Regions from separate parts of the Rugamonas sp. FW305-51 genome, predicted to be linked through region 1. Evidence: riboswitches for the same ligand, from Rfam matches in the RefSeq annotation. Region 1 holds a riboswitch; the other holds the start of a gene.
The links. A riboswitch is a leader RNA that binds a small molecule or an ion and turns the genes downstream of it on or off. The one in region 1 is predicted to bind thiamine pyrophosphate.
Positions count from the first base shown of each region.

Region 1 (7,106 bases):
GCGAGGCCTGCGCCAGGCGACGGAACTCGTGGATGAAATGGGCCTGGTCGTAATAGCCGTGGCGCAGCGCCGTGTCCAGGTCGGGCGCGTCCGGCGTCAGCAGCAACGCCCGCACCGTGTGCTGGAAACGGCACAGCCGGCGCAGCCCGGCCGGGGTCTGGCCGGTGGCGGCCTGGAAGCGGCGCTCCAGCTGGCGCCGGCCCAGCTGCAACCGGCTTGCCAGCTGTTCGATAGTCAGCTCGCGACGGGTCCGGTACAACGTGGACACCGCATATTCCACCAGCGCATCGGCGCCGGATGGCCGCATCTGGCGCAGCAGGAAGTCCTGGATCAGCGCCAGCCGCCCGGCCTGGCTGTCAGCCGTTGCCACACGGCTGGCGCAGGCCTGGCCCGGCACGCCCCATATGTCGGCGATGTCCAGCGGCCGGTCCTGCAGCTGGGCTGCCGGTACAGCCGTGAAGCGCGCCAGCATGCCAGCCCGGAAACGCACGGCGATGAAGCCCACCTGCGCTGCCGCCGCCAGCGCCAGCGGTCCGTTGCGCAGGCACAGCAAATGGGCCGGCGCGCAAGCTTGCAAGCCGTGCGCGCCAGCGCTGTAGCGGAACGGCGCCCGGTAGTGGAAATACAGTTCGGCCCCGGTGCCGGGCAGCAGGGTGGGCAGGGCGATGGGCCCGTCGCCTTCCCAGCCCCACAGGCGGTCGATGTAGGGCAACAGCGGCGGGGCGGGCAGCAACTGAAAGCGGCGCATGGCGGATGGGATGACGGGGTGAAGCGCGATCATGGCATGCTTTTCCGATAAGACGCAACCGGCACTCCGCTGCCCGCAATTGATCGTCTCGTCTCGCCAGCTCCGTTTGTCCCAGACTGGACATGCGGCCCCGGTTTGACGATTTCTGTGATTTTTTTGACCTGGTATGGTTGAAAGAATAACGTTGTCCGTTCCCTCATTCACTCAACAAGGAACGAAGATGACCAAGCCAACCCGCCTCATCGTAGTCCTGCTGGCCGCCGCGTGCGCCGCCGGCGCCGTCCAGGCCCAGCCCGTGTGGATCACCCTGGGCGACGCCGCCTATGCCGAGTTGCAGCGGGCCGCCCCGCAAGCGATCGCGCGCGAGAGCAGCGCCACCCGTAGCGCCCCGCTGCGGCTGGCCGGCCGCGAACGCCTGCACCTGGTCGAGGTGGACGAGCCGCAGCTGCTGGCCCTGTCGGCCGCCGTGCATGGGCGCTTGCACCGTTGCGGCGGCTTCATGGCCCATCCGAGCGAGGCGGCCGGCTTGACGGCGCTGCGCCCGGCCGCGCGCACGGCGCTGGCGGCGCCCACCCGGCCCTCGTACGCCATCGCGCAACAGGCCGTGGCCGGCCCCATGCTGTCCCAGATGCAAGCCAGCAATATCGGCCAGACCATCGTCGACATGTCGGCCTACGCCAACCGCTACTACACGACCAACAATGGCGTGAATGCCTCGAACTGGCTGCTGCAGCGCTGGAGCGCGCTGGCCGCCGGCCGCGCCGACATCGCCGTCAGCCAGTTCACCCATGGCGCCTTCCCGCAGAAGTCCGTGATCGTCACCATCACTGGCACCGACAACGGCAGCCAGGTGGTGGTGCTGGGAGGCCACCTCGATTCCATCAACCAGGCCGGTACGGGCGAGACTACGCGCGCGCCCGGCGCCGACGACGATGCGTCCGGCGTGGCCAGCCTGACGGAGCTGCTGCGGGTGATCGTGGCCAGCGGCTACCATCCGCGCCGCACCATCAAGCTGATCGGCTACGCGGCCGAGGAGGTGGGCCTGCGCGGTTCGCAGGACATCGCCCAGAGCTTCCAGCGCGACGGCGTCAACGTGGTGGGCGTGATGCAGCTCGACATGACCAACTATCACGGTTCGGCTTACGACATCTATCTCTACACGGATTACACGGACAGCAGCCAGAACGACTTCGTGCAGCGCCTGATCGGCGCCTACCTGCCCACCCTCAAGGTCGGCTTTGACCAGTGCGGCTACGCCTGTTCCGACCATGCCTCGTGGACGGCGCAGGGCTACTGGACCTCGATGCCGTTCGAAACCACGCTCGACGAGGACAACCCCTACATCCACACGGCCAACGACACCTACGCCAATTCCGGCAGCCAGGCCGACAACGCGCTCAAGTTCGCCCGCATGGCCATGGCCTATGCCGTGGAACTGGGCAGCGAAGGGCCGGGCGTGCCGCCGCCGGCCGACCGCACGGAAACGGCCAGCGGCACGCTGGCCAAGGGCCAGAAGGTCAGCTACGGTCCCTACAAGGTGGCCGCCGGCGGCAGCTTCGCCGCCACGCTGAGCGGCAGCGGCGACACCGACCTGTATGTGCGCAAGGGGGCGGCGGCCACCACCAGCAGCTACGACTGCAAGTCCGACGGCCCCACCAGCGCGGAGCGCTGCACCGTGTCGCTGAGCGCCAATGGCGACGTGTACCTGTTGTTGAACGGCTACAGCGCGGCCAGCTACACGCTGACGGTGACCTACCGGCCGCAATAAACTGGCGGCGCCCGCCACCGGCGGCGGCCAGCCGCTGGTGTGCGGAAGCAACACAATATGCAACCGTCTGTAAGTTTCCTTACGGTATTTGGTGTTTATGTACAACAATAAATCGTGCCGGATCAAAGGGCACTTCCTCACAGCTCACAAGGAGATCGTCATGAAACCGCAAGTTGTTCTGGCTTTGATCCTGGCAGCCGGCGCCTGGCCGCTGGCCCACGCCGGCGAAGCCAATTCGCTCTACCAAGGCTTGATTTCGTTCCGCGACGGTCCCGACCCGGCCGGCAAGACGCCGGTCTACTGGGCCACCAACCGCACCTTGCACGGCATCCCCAACCCGCGCGTTGCCGAGCTCAAGTTCGGTGCCAACTGGGTGGCGGAAATCCGCTGGTGTGGCGATAACGCCGCGCGGCCGTTGCCGGGCGAATGCACGGACATTTACTACAATTTCCGGAAAGGCAACCTGATCACGGAAAATACCCGCGATCTGATGCACCCCTGAGCGGCACGGCCCCGGCGGGCCAGCCGCCGGGTGCTGGCGGCATTGCCGGCCAGCCATGCCGAGCCCGCCGCCGGGCGCCAGGCCGTTGTATTTCCATCCTTCCGGACGGCCGTCCACAGGCCGGCATTTGTCAAGGCGGCCGTCGCGCATAGCGCATATGGCCGTCTTTTTTACGCCATGCGGCGCGCGGCGCCATGGCGCATGTATAATTCCATCCGCTGCCGCAAGGTGGCACACGCTAGGGGTCCTGCAAGTCGCACTGCGATGCGCGGGTGAGAAATACCCTCCGAACCTGATCTGGATAATGCCAGCGAAGGGAAGCCAAGGACAACGCCGGTCACGATCCGACCACCACGCGCCGTCCCACCTCCTTTGCTGGCTCCTGTAGCTAACGAAGGAGCCAAATTGAACGCCAATCCGAAATTCCTCTCCGCCACCGCCACGGTGGACCAGGCTGCCATTGCGCCGCTGCCCAACTCGCGCAAGGTCTATGTCCAGGGCAGCCGCCCCGACATCCGCGTGCCGATGCGCGAAATCACCCAGGCCGACACGCCGGCCTCGTTCGGTTTCGAAGCCAACCCGCCCGTCTATGTCTACGACACCTCCGGCCCCTACACCGATCCGGACGCCGTGATCGACATCCGTTCCGGCCTGGCCGCCACCCCGCGCCTGCCGTGGATACTGGAGCGTGCCGATACCGAGGAGCTGGCCGGCCCCACCTCCGAATATGGCCAGGCGCGCCTGGCCGATCCGGCCCTGGCCGAACTGCGCTTCAACCTGCACCGCCTGCCGCGCCGCGCCAAGGCCGGCAAGAACGTGACCCAGATGCACTACGCGCGCCAGGGCATCATCACACCGGAAATGGAATTCGTCGCCATCCGCGAAAACCTGCGCCGCAAGGAATACCTGGAGAACCTCAAGAACTCCGGTCCCATGGGCCAGCGCCTGGCCGACCTGATGGGCCGCCAGCATCCTGGCCAGTCCTACGGCGCCAGCATCCCGGACGAGATCACGCCCGAATTCGTGCGCGACGAGATCGCCCGCGGCCGCGCCATCATCCCCGCCAACATCAACCACCCGGAAATCGAGCCGATGATCATCGGCCGTAATTTCCTCGTCAAGATCAACGCCAACATCGGCAATTCGGCCGTCACCTCGTCCATCGGCGAGGAAGTGGAGAAGATGACCTGGGCCATCCGCTGGGGCGGCGACAACGTGATGGACCTGTCGACCGGCAAGCATATCCACGAGACGCGCGAGTGGATCATCCGTAACAGCCCGGTCCCCATCGGCACCGTGCCGATCTACCAGGCGCTGGAAAAGGTCAACGGCAAGGCCGAGGACCTGACCTGGGAAATCTTCCGCGACACCCTGATCGAACAGGCCGAGCAGGGTGTGGACTACTTCACCATCCACGCCGGCGTGCTGCTGCGCTACGTGCCGATGACGGCCAAGCGCCTTACGGGCATCGTCTCGCGCGGCGGTTCCATCATGGCCAAGTGGTGCCTGGCGCACCACAAGGAATCGTTCCTGTACACGCACTTCGAAGAGATCTGCGAAATCATGAAGGCCTACGACGTCTCGTTCTCGCTCGGTGACGGCCTGCGTCCCGGCTCGATCTACGACGCCAACGACGAAGCCCAGCTGGGCGAGCTGAAGACGCTGGGCGAACTGACCCAGATCGCCTGGAAGCACGACGTGCAGGTGATGATCGAAGGCCCCGGCCACGTGCCCATGCAGCTGATCAAGGAAAACATGGACCTGCAGCTGGAACAGTGCCACGAAGCGCCGTTCTACACGCTGGGACCTCTGACCACCGACATCGCGCCCGGCTACGACCACATCACCTCCGGCATCGGCGCGGCGCAGATCGGCTGGTACGGCACGGCCATGCTGTGCTACGTCACGCCCAAGGAGCACCTGGGCCTGCCGGACAAGAACGACGTCAAGGACGGCATCATCACCTACAAGATCGCCGCCCACGCGGCCGACCTGGCCAAGGGCCATCCGGGCGCCCAGATCCGCGACAACGCGCTGTCCAAGGCCCGTTTCGAGTTCCGCTGGGACGACCAGTTCAACCTGGGCCTGGACCCGGACAAGGCGCGCGAATTCCACGACGAGACCCTGCCCAAGGATTCGGCCAAGGTGGCGCACTTCTGCTCCATGTGCGGCCCGCACTTCTGCTCGATGAAGATCACGCAGGAAGTGCGCGAGTACGCGGCGGCCAACGGCGGCCTCGACGACAGCGCCGTGCTGGAACAGGGCATGCAGGTCAAGGCGATTGAGTTCATCAAGAACGGCGCCGAGCTCTATCGCAAGCTGTGAGGCGGCCATGATCGCAATTGAACTGAACGGCGCGCCGCACAGCGTGCCGGCCGGCCAGACGGTGAACGACTTGATCGACGCCCTGTCGTTGACGGGCCAGGCGCTGGCGCTGGCCGTCAACCGCACGGTGGTGCCGCGCCAGCAGTGGCGCGAGCGCCGGCTGCAGGCGCAGGACAAGGTGGACATCGTGCGCGCCATCGGCGGCGGCTAACCACGGACTAAGGAAAACGGACATGCAAGAGCAAAGCCAAGACCTGCTGACCATCGCAGGCAAGACCTACCAATCGCGCCTGCTGGTGGGCAGCGGTAAATACAAGGACCTGGCCCAGACCCGCGAAGCGACCGACGCGGCCGGGGCGGAAATCATTACGGTGGCGATCCGCCGCGTCAACATCGGCCAGGACCCCAAGGCGCCCAGCCTGCTGGACGTGCTGCCGCCGTCGCAGTACACCATCCTGCCCAACACGGCCGGCTGCTACACGGCCAAGGATGCCGTCTACACCTTGCAGATGGCGCGTGAACTGCTGGGCGGGCACAAGCTGGTCAAGCTGGAAGTGCTGGGCGACGAGAAGACCCTGTTCCCGCACATGCCCGAGACCCTGGTCGCGGCCGAGGCGCTCGTGCGCGACGGCTTCGACGTGATGGTCTACTGCAGCGACGACCCGATCCAGGCCAAACTGCTGGCCAGCATAGGCTGCGTGGCCGTGATGCCGCTGGCCTCGCTGATCGGTTCGGGCATGGGCATCCTCAACCCGTGGAACCTGTCGCTGATCATCGAGCAGGCCACGGTGCCGGTGCTGGTCGATGCCGGCGTGGGCACGGCGTCCGATGCGGCCATCGCCATGGAACTGGGCTGCGACGGTGTGTTGATGAACACCGCCATCGCCGGCGCGCAGGACCCGGTGCGCATGGCGCGCGCCATGCGCCTGGGCGTGCAGGCGGGGCGTGAAGCCTACCTGGCCGGCCGCATCCCGAAGCGCTTCGCCGCCTCGCCATCGTCGCCGATGGCTGGCCGGCTGGCATGAAGCGGGCTGGCGCCGCTGACATGCCTAGGCAAGACGGCACCGCCAGTTCAAGCGGCGACGTTGATGCCAGGGGCATGTCCGGAGCGGCCGCCACCGGCGCGCGCGGGCAGGCTGGCGCCACGGGGACGCACGGCTACGCGAGTAGCGGCGCGCCAGCGGCGGCGCCACCGGTGCGCCGTTCCGACGAGCGGCCGGCCGTGCTGGTGCTGGCCGGGGTCGATCCGTCCGGCGGCGCCGGCATCGCGGCCGACCTGCAGGCCGTGGCAGGCCAGGGCGCGCATGCGCTGACGGTGGTCACGGCGCTGACGGCGCAGGACAACGACCGTGTGTACCACGTGCAGCCGGTGGACAGCGCCATGCTGCTGCGCCAGGCCGAGGTGCTGGCGGCGAAGATCGCCATCGGCGCCGTCAAGATCGGCATCACGGGCAGCGCCGCCAATGCGCAGGCCATCGCCGGCCTGATCGTGCGCTTGCGCGTGCACCAGCCGGACCTGCCCGTGGTGCTGGACCCGGTGCTGGCCAGCGGCCACGGCGACCTGCTGTCGCGCGACGACGCGGTGCTGGCGCTGGCGCCGCTGCTGCCGCTGGTCACCGTGCTCACGCCCAACGGGCCGGAGGCGCGCGCCCTCACCGGCGAGGATGAGCCGGCCGCGCAAGCGCGCGTGCTGCAGGCGCGCGGTTGCCGCCACGTGCTGATCACGGGCGGCCATGACGCGGGGGACCAGGTGGTCAACCGCT
Region 1 covers NZ_JBYSZG010000005.1:80,937-88,042, reverse strand. Annotated here, with positions in the region: gene AC3WOS_RS05515 (helix-turn-helix transcriptional regulator) at 1-781, opposite strand, end outside; gene AC3WOS_RS05510 (M20/M25/M40 family metallo-hydrolase) at 969-2,516, shown strand; gene AC3WOS_RS05505 (hypothetical protein) at 2,614-3,018, shown strand; TPP riboswitch at 3,249-3,354, shown strand; gene thiC (phosphomethylpyrimidine synthase ThiC) at 3,424-5,343, shown strand; gene thiS (sulfur carrier protein ThiS) at 5,351-5,554, shown strand; gene AC3WOS_RS05490 (thiazole synthase) at 5,577-6,368, shown strand; gene thiD (bifunctional hydroxymethylpyrimidine kinase/phosphomethylpyrimidine kinase) at 6,389-7,106, shown strand, end outside.

Region 2 (7,106 bases), on a different contig from region 1:
GGCCAGTTCGCTCACCCGTCGCTGGTGGCCGGCCGTATAGGCATCCCTCAGTTCCAGGGTGGCGGCCATGGACTGGACCGTCGCCTCCAGACTCAGTTCCAGCCGTTTTCGGCTATGGGTATTGGCGTCGCTCATGCGCAGCGAGGTGATCCCAAAGGCCAAGTCGGCGGCAAGTTCCTCCAGCAGCCTGATCTCGTCCGCATTGAATGGATTTTCCGTGGCGGAATAGATCGTCAATGCCCCCAACACCTGGCCATTCGATACCAGTGGGAAGGCGCTGGAGGAGCGGTAACCGCGGACGGTGGCGTTATCTTGCCAAGGTTTCACGGCAGTATTGCTTGAAAAGCTTTTATTCACCTGTAGCGCTCTGGTCCGGATGGCCTTGCCGGTAGGGCCTTGCCCCCGTTCGGAATCGGCCCATGTGACCTGCACGGTATCCAGATAACCGTCGTCAAAGCCAAAATGCGCCACCGGCTGGACCGACTTGTCGTCATCGTCCATGGCATAGCCCACCCATACCATGCGATAACCGCCAACTTCTACAATGTTCCGGCAGATGTCTTCGAGCAGTTGGCCTTCGTTGGTCGCATGGATGAGTATCTTGTTGCAGCCACTGAGCACTTCGAGCGACCGGTTCAGGCGCAGAATTTCGCTGTTGGACAACAAGGCAAGCGCCATCTCGTCAAATGCGCAGGCCAGCCGGCCGATCTCGCTGGCGGTGTGCGGCACCCCGCTGCGGGCCCGGTAGTCGCCTTTGCTTAAGCGGCGCGCAGTGTCGACGATCGCCCGTATGGGGAGTATGAGCAGCCGCTCGGCGCCAAACCAGACCGTCAGTATCGCCGCCACCACCATGGCGGCGGTGGTGTAGATCGCGCTGTAAAATTGCTGTTCGGCCTTTTCCGTGATGGACGATTTGGTCATGCCAACCCAAAGATAGATCGGGCCGGACGGTGTTTCCGCGAAATGGGAGAAGGCGTAGACCCGGAGCGCGCCATCAAAGCCGGTGGCCTCGGCCGTGCCGGTTCCGTGCTGCGCGACCAGGGTCTTGAAAAAGGGCGAGTTCCTGAGATTTTTTGCGATCTGGGCGTCGGGGTCCGGATACCGCACCAGCACCGTGCCGTCACTATCGATCAGGCCTAGCCGTGCGTCCAGCGGGTAGCCGGCTTTGGCGAACTCCTGGTTGATCCACCCCAGATCCAGTAATACGGCCACCACGCCCTCGACCTTGCCCGCATCGTCGGCAAACGACTGCGCCAAAGGCAGGCTCCATTTGGCGGTGGTACGGCCGGTGACTGCCTTGCCAACGACGACGTCGGTGGTCCGCAAGGCCCGCTGAAAGTAATCGCGGTCGGCAATGTTGGTCGGGACGGACGAGGCGACGGCATTACATGCGAGCGCACCTGCAGGCGTGGCAAACACGGCCGTGGCAACGTGCGGCGAGCGCGCCTTGTAGCGCTGAAGAAAATTTCCGCAATCCGGCTCATGTATCAGTCTGCTTGCGCTGCCGGTACTCACCATGACTTCCAGAAACTGCTGCGCAAAGCGGATGACGTCGCTTTGATTTTCTGCAATGAGCTGAGCATGGGTTGCCAGCCGTTCCATTGCATAGGCCAGATCCGTGGCGCGTCGTTCATAGGCGCGATAGGTTGCCACACCGAGCACGACCGCGAAGATCAGACCGAGAGCGAGCAGGGCGCGGGCTCTGATGCTGCGTGGCGGAAAATTCAAGTGATCTCCAGTCGGTTGCCAAAGTTGCGGCCTTGCAACTCGTGGTCATCCGTGCCTGGAATGGTGTCCGGATTCAAGTGCGCGGCGCGGCGCTCAAGTCAGGGTTCATTTTATCCGATCATGGCAGCGCTCTTGCGCTGGAAGGCGCTGCCAATTGATTTGAGGTGTTTTGCCACGCCACGCCGCCGCGCCGGCCGGCGCGGCGGCTGCCAGCCTTACAGGTCGAACTGGGCCGACACGCGGAAGGTGCGCTTGGCGCCCGGGAACAGGTAGCCGCCCAGGTCCGGGGTCACGTCGCGCCAGTAGAAGCGGTCGAACGCGTTGTCGAGGTGGGCACGGAAGGTGGTGGCCGTACCGGCCACGCGCGTGACGTAGGCCGCACCCAGGTTGACCACATGGTAGGCCGGCACCATCACCGTGTTGGCCGGATCGAAGGCCTTCTTGCCCGCGTATTGCCAGTTGGCGTTCAGGTTCAAGCCGTGCACCTGCGGCACGGCGTAGTCGGCATAGACGCTCGATTTGAAGGCCGGCACGTTGGTGACGCGCTTGCCGTCCATGTCGCTGCGGCCGGTGCCGCTGGCCAGCGTGTGCAGGGCCGTGGCCGTGACGCCCATGGCCAGTTCCTTGCTTACCTTGCCGTCCAGCGTCAGTTCGATGCCGCGATGCTGGTCCTGGCCGTTGCGCACCCAGGTGTTGGCGGCGTCGATGTATTCCAGGCCCTGGCGGATCTGGAACAGGGCGGCCGTCATGCTCAGGTCCTGGGCCAGGGCGGCCTTCACGCCCGCTTCCAGCTGTTTGGACTTGCCGGCGTCGAGTGCCTGCTGGGCGTTGCTGGTGCCGATCGGGGCCACGCTGCCGTATTGCAGGCCCTGGGCATAGGAGCCGTACAGCGACACGGTGGCGGCGGGGCTGTAGACCAGCGCCACGTTGGGCAGCCAGAATCCGTGGTCGGTGTGGACGGCCGGCAGGGTGGCGTCGACCACTTCATCGCGCTTGAGCTGCGCGTAGCGGGCGCCTGCGTGCAGGGCCAGGGTATCGGTCAGGCTGGCGATGTCCTGGGCCAGCACGGCGCGTTCGCTGCTGCGGCGGCGTTCGGATACGGGGCCGCTGCTGCGCTCGACGGGCGGCACCACCACCGGATGGTAGATGTTGCTCACGCCGGCGAAGTCGTACACATAGTCGCCCCATTTTTCGCTGTTGCGGAAGTAAGTGCCGCCCACCGTCAGCGCGTGGCGCACGGCGCCCGTGGCCAGGCTGCCCTGCAGCAGCGCTTGCACGTTCAGGGGCGACTTCTTCTCGCCCAGGCTGATGTAGTCGTACACGTCGTAGTCGCCGTTGCCGCAGAAGCCGGGATACAGCGACTGGGCCGTGCAGCCGTACGGGAAGGCCGTGTAGTCGTCACGCTTGAACTGGTGCTGGTTGGCGCGCACGGTGGCGTGCCATTGCGGCGACAGCTGGTACTGGAAGCTGAGTCCCAGGTTGCTGCTGGTGGTCTCGACGGGACGGCTCCACGGCTGGTTGTTGAGCATGTTGTCGGCCGCGATGTTGGGCAGCGCCACGTTGTCGAGCAGCTGGAAGCCGGGCGCCGACACTTGCGACTTGGTCTGGTAGTCGGCATCGAGCTGCAGCAGGGCCTGGGGCGAGATCTGCCAGTCGAAGGCGCCGGAGATGAACTTGCGGTTGCCGTCGGCGCCCTTGATGTAGGAGCGCAGGCGCTCGGCGGCGGCGTTGAAGCGGTAGCCGAAGCGGCTGTCCTCGAAGCGCCCGCCCAGGTCCACGGCGCCGTACACGGTGCCGCGCTCGCGCTCTTCCAGCAGGAACGAACGCAGCGCGGCGCTGGTGGGGCGCTTGACGACGTAGTTGATCATGCCGCCCGGCGCCGAGGCGCCGCCCTGCAGGCCCGACAGGCCCTTGAGCACTTCCAGCCGCTCCTTGTTCTCGAGCGGGATCTGGGTGTCGCCGGAGATGGCCATGCCATCCTTGCGGTAGCTGGTGGCGTTGTCGAGCTTGAAGCCGCGGATGGAGAACTGCTCCGAGTAGCCGACCGCGTTATAGGCGTCGCTCAGGCCGGCGTCGTAGCGGGCCGCGTCTGTCGTGCTGCGGATGTCGCGGTCATACATTTGCTGCGAGGTCAGCACGGTGACCGAGGCCGGCGTCTGCATCAGCGGCATGTCGCTGAAGCCGGCCACGGAGGCGTGGCCGGGCGCGACGCGGGCGCCGCTGACGATGATTTCGGGGACGGCTTGCCCGGCGGGGACGTCGGCATCGGCCCAGGCGTTGCCGGACAGGGCTTGCAGGACCGCCACGGACAGGGCGGACAGGGCGAAATGAGGTGTGGACATGGTGTGCTCTCTGGTGCGCGGCTAAGCCGCGGCGCTCGTTGTTCGTTGCTTGTCAGGCTGGAACCAGCGCGGGAGCTGTCAAAGGAGGGAACCTCTTTGCGCTTTCCTGCGCTGGCATTATCCAGATCAGGTACGGAGGGTATCTCTCACCCGGAACAGCGTTCCAGGACCCCTAGCGAGGCAGGAGTGTAACATAGACCCATGTTGGCCCGCCCGGAGGCGTGCGCCGCCACCGTCGCGCCATCGCTACACTGCAGTTTTGCGCCGCCTTGCCGATATGGCTTATGAGCCGGGCGGCGGCGCAGTGCTGAACCAAGAGGATGGATGTATGAAGCAGCCATATCACGAAGGAAGCTGGTTCGCGGTGCCGCTGCTGGAGGGCGGCTACGGCTGCGGACTGGTGGCACGGTTGGCGCCGTCGAGCCGCGTCATGCTGGCCTACCTGTTCGGGCCGCGCCATGCGCAGCTGCCGCCGCTGGAATCGCTGGCCCGGCTGCGGGCCGAAGACGCCTTGCGCGTGCTGCGCGTGGGCGACATGGCGCTGGCCAGCGGGCGCTGGCCCGTGCTGGGCGAAACGGTCAACTGGAATCCGGCCCTGTGGCCCATGCCGGCCTACCTGCGCCGCGCCGACGCGCTGCGCCGCGCCTGGCGCGTGACCTATAACGACCAAGACCCGAGCCGCTCCGAACGCGAGGAATCGGTGCCTTACGACACCCAGGGCATGGAGGCCGATTCGCTGTACGGCTACGGTTCGGCCGAGCTGTTGCTGTCGCGCCTGCTGGAGCCGGCCTCCGTGCGCGGCTAGCGGCGCAATACTCGGGCCCGGCCGCTATGGTGCCGGGCAACTGACATTCCATGCCGTCAGCTCGGCCCGGCTGTAGCGGGCGTCGACCTGGGCCAGTTCGCCCCGCTCGCCGCGAAACAGCAGCGTGTAGATGGTGGGGGCGCCCGCTGCCCGCGCGCCCGCGCCCAAGGCTTCGAGCGCGAAGGGCAGGGCGCGCAGCCGCGCGCACTGGGTATTGCCGGCAAAGAGCAGGCGGGCCCGGTTCAGCAGGGCGGCGTTTTCCTTCAGCAGTTGCAGCACCAGTTGCGGCGGCAACGCTTGCAGCAGCCGTACGGGGCGGGCCGGCGCCACGCAGGGGCCGCCCACGGCCAGCCATACATAGGCCTGGGCCATGCCGTCGCTGCGCCACGGCTGGCCGTCCGGCGCCCGCGGCACATGGCGGAACACGCTGCGTTCGAGCCGGCACACGCCCGGCATGGCCAGGCGGGCCGGCGTTTCCATGGTGGCGCTCAATTGCCACGGCCCTTTGCCGGCTGGCCGTTCCACTGTCAGCTGGGCCTTGCCGGCGCCCGGCGCCGGATCGTACTGCCGCAGGAACTGGTCGAAGGAGCGCAGCTCGGCCGCCGTGGCGGGACGGGAAACGGGGCTGGCCAGGGCGCCGGCGCCGGCCATGCCGGCGCCGCAGTACAGCAACGCCAGCATCGGCAACGCCAGCGCCGGCGGCGCCAGCAGCGCGGTCACCGTCCGCGTTGGCACCGTCCGCGCCGCGCGTCCCGTCCCGCTGTGGCGTTGGAGTGTGGCCTCCAAGCATTGTGTTGATTTGATAATATTTTTATGCAAATATATATTTTTCGCATGAAATAATAGTTTCCGTCCGCCTCGCATGGGGGCGGCCTTGCCACTTATCGAGTCATTCAATCCGAACATGTTCCATCCATCGAGGCTGTATCGCGCATCCGCATTATCCGTTCTGTTGTGTTTGTCGGCCTGTGGCGGGGCGGCCATCGTGCGCTCGGCGGACCCGGGCGAGCTCACACCGATCGGCAAGGGCACGCTGGCCATCGCCGTCTCCCATCGCCATCCGCAGATGCTGGTCAGCAAGCATGAGCGCGGCGCCTTCAGCCAGCCCAAGACCAGCGACGACGAGCGCCGCGTCGCCTATGCGCGCAGCGTGGCGCTGGAAGCGATGCTGGCGCGCGAACTGCCGCTGCAGCTGAAGGCCAGCCTGGCGCCCTATGCCAACCAGGACGGCCACCCGGACCACGCGCTGATGCTGGTGGTCGAGAGCATCGCGGTCGACACCGACGGTTCGGTCGTGCTGACGGTGACGGCCAGGCTGGCGGCGCGCGGCGCCGAGCCGGCCTGGCTGCGCACGGTGGTGGTGTCGGCCTCGCGCTTCGGTTCGGACAGCGGTATCGCGCACGATTTCACGGACGCCATCCTGGCCCAGCTCAAGGCCAGCGCGCTGGTAAGCTAGCGCCCAGGCTCAGCCCAGGGCGCGCATGGTGATCTGGAACTGCAGGCCGCCGCCGTCGCGGTTGCGCACCTGCAGTTCGGCGCCGTGGCGCTGCAGCACCCGCTCCACGATGGCCAGCCCCAGGCCGGCGCCGTTGGCCTGGCCGCGCGCCGCGTCGAGCCGGGTGAAGGGCTTGAGCAGGTTTTCGATCTGGTCGTCCGGCACGCCGCTGCCGTGGTCCTGCACTTCGATCACGATGCGCTTGGCCAGGTGCATGCCCTTGATGGTGCAGCGCACGTCGATCTCGGCCAGGTCGGTGCCGGCCGTCTTGCCGTAGCGGCGCGCGTTCTCGATCAGGTTGTTGATCACGCGCCGCAGGTCGGTGGCGTTGCCCATCACGTGGGCCCGCTCGGCGATCTCGGCCTGCATGCGCACGTCGGGCAGCCGTTCGGCCTCGCGCACGATGTCCTGCAGCAGGGCGCTGATGTCGACGTTGATGAAGCTCGACGCCTCCGTCGGCTTGGCGTAGTCGAGGAACTGGCCGATGATGGCGTCCATCTGGCCGATGTCGGACTGGATGCCGTCGCGCGCCTCGGCCGACAGGTTGGCCATTTCCACTTCCAGTTGCATGCGCGCCAGCGGCGTGCGCAGGTCGTGCGAGATGCCGGCCAGGATCACGGCGCGGTCCGATTCGACCTGCTGCAGTTCGTCCACCATCTGGTTGAAGCTGCGGTTGGCATCGCGGATTTCCTTCGGTCCCCGTTCCGGCAGCCGCGCCGGGCGCTTGCCCTGGGCA
Region 2 covers NZ_JBYSZG010000006.1:85,777-92,882, reverse strand. Annotated here, with positions in the region: gene AC3WOS_RS06565 (HD domain-containing phosphohydrolase) at 1-1,728, opposite strand, end outside; gene AC3WOS_RS06560 (TonB-dependent siderophore receptor) at 1,944-4,070, opposite strand; TPP riboswitch at 4,157-4,254, opposite strand; gene AC3WOS_RS06555 (Imm26 family immunity protein) at 4,399-4,875, shown strand; gene AC3WOS_RS06550 (hypothetical protein) at 4,900-5,610, opposite strand; gene AC3WOS_RS06545 (hypothetical protein) at 5,861-6,331, shown strand; gene AC3WOS_RS06540 (sensor histidine kinase) at 6,341-7,106, opposite strand, start outside.
Region 2: another riboswitch for thiamine pyrophosphate. It lies ahead of AC3WOS_RS06560 (TonB-dependent siderophore receptor); the one in region 1 lies ahead of thiC (phosphomethylpyrimidine synthase ThiC).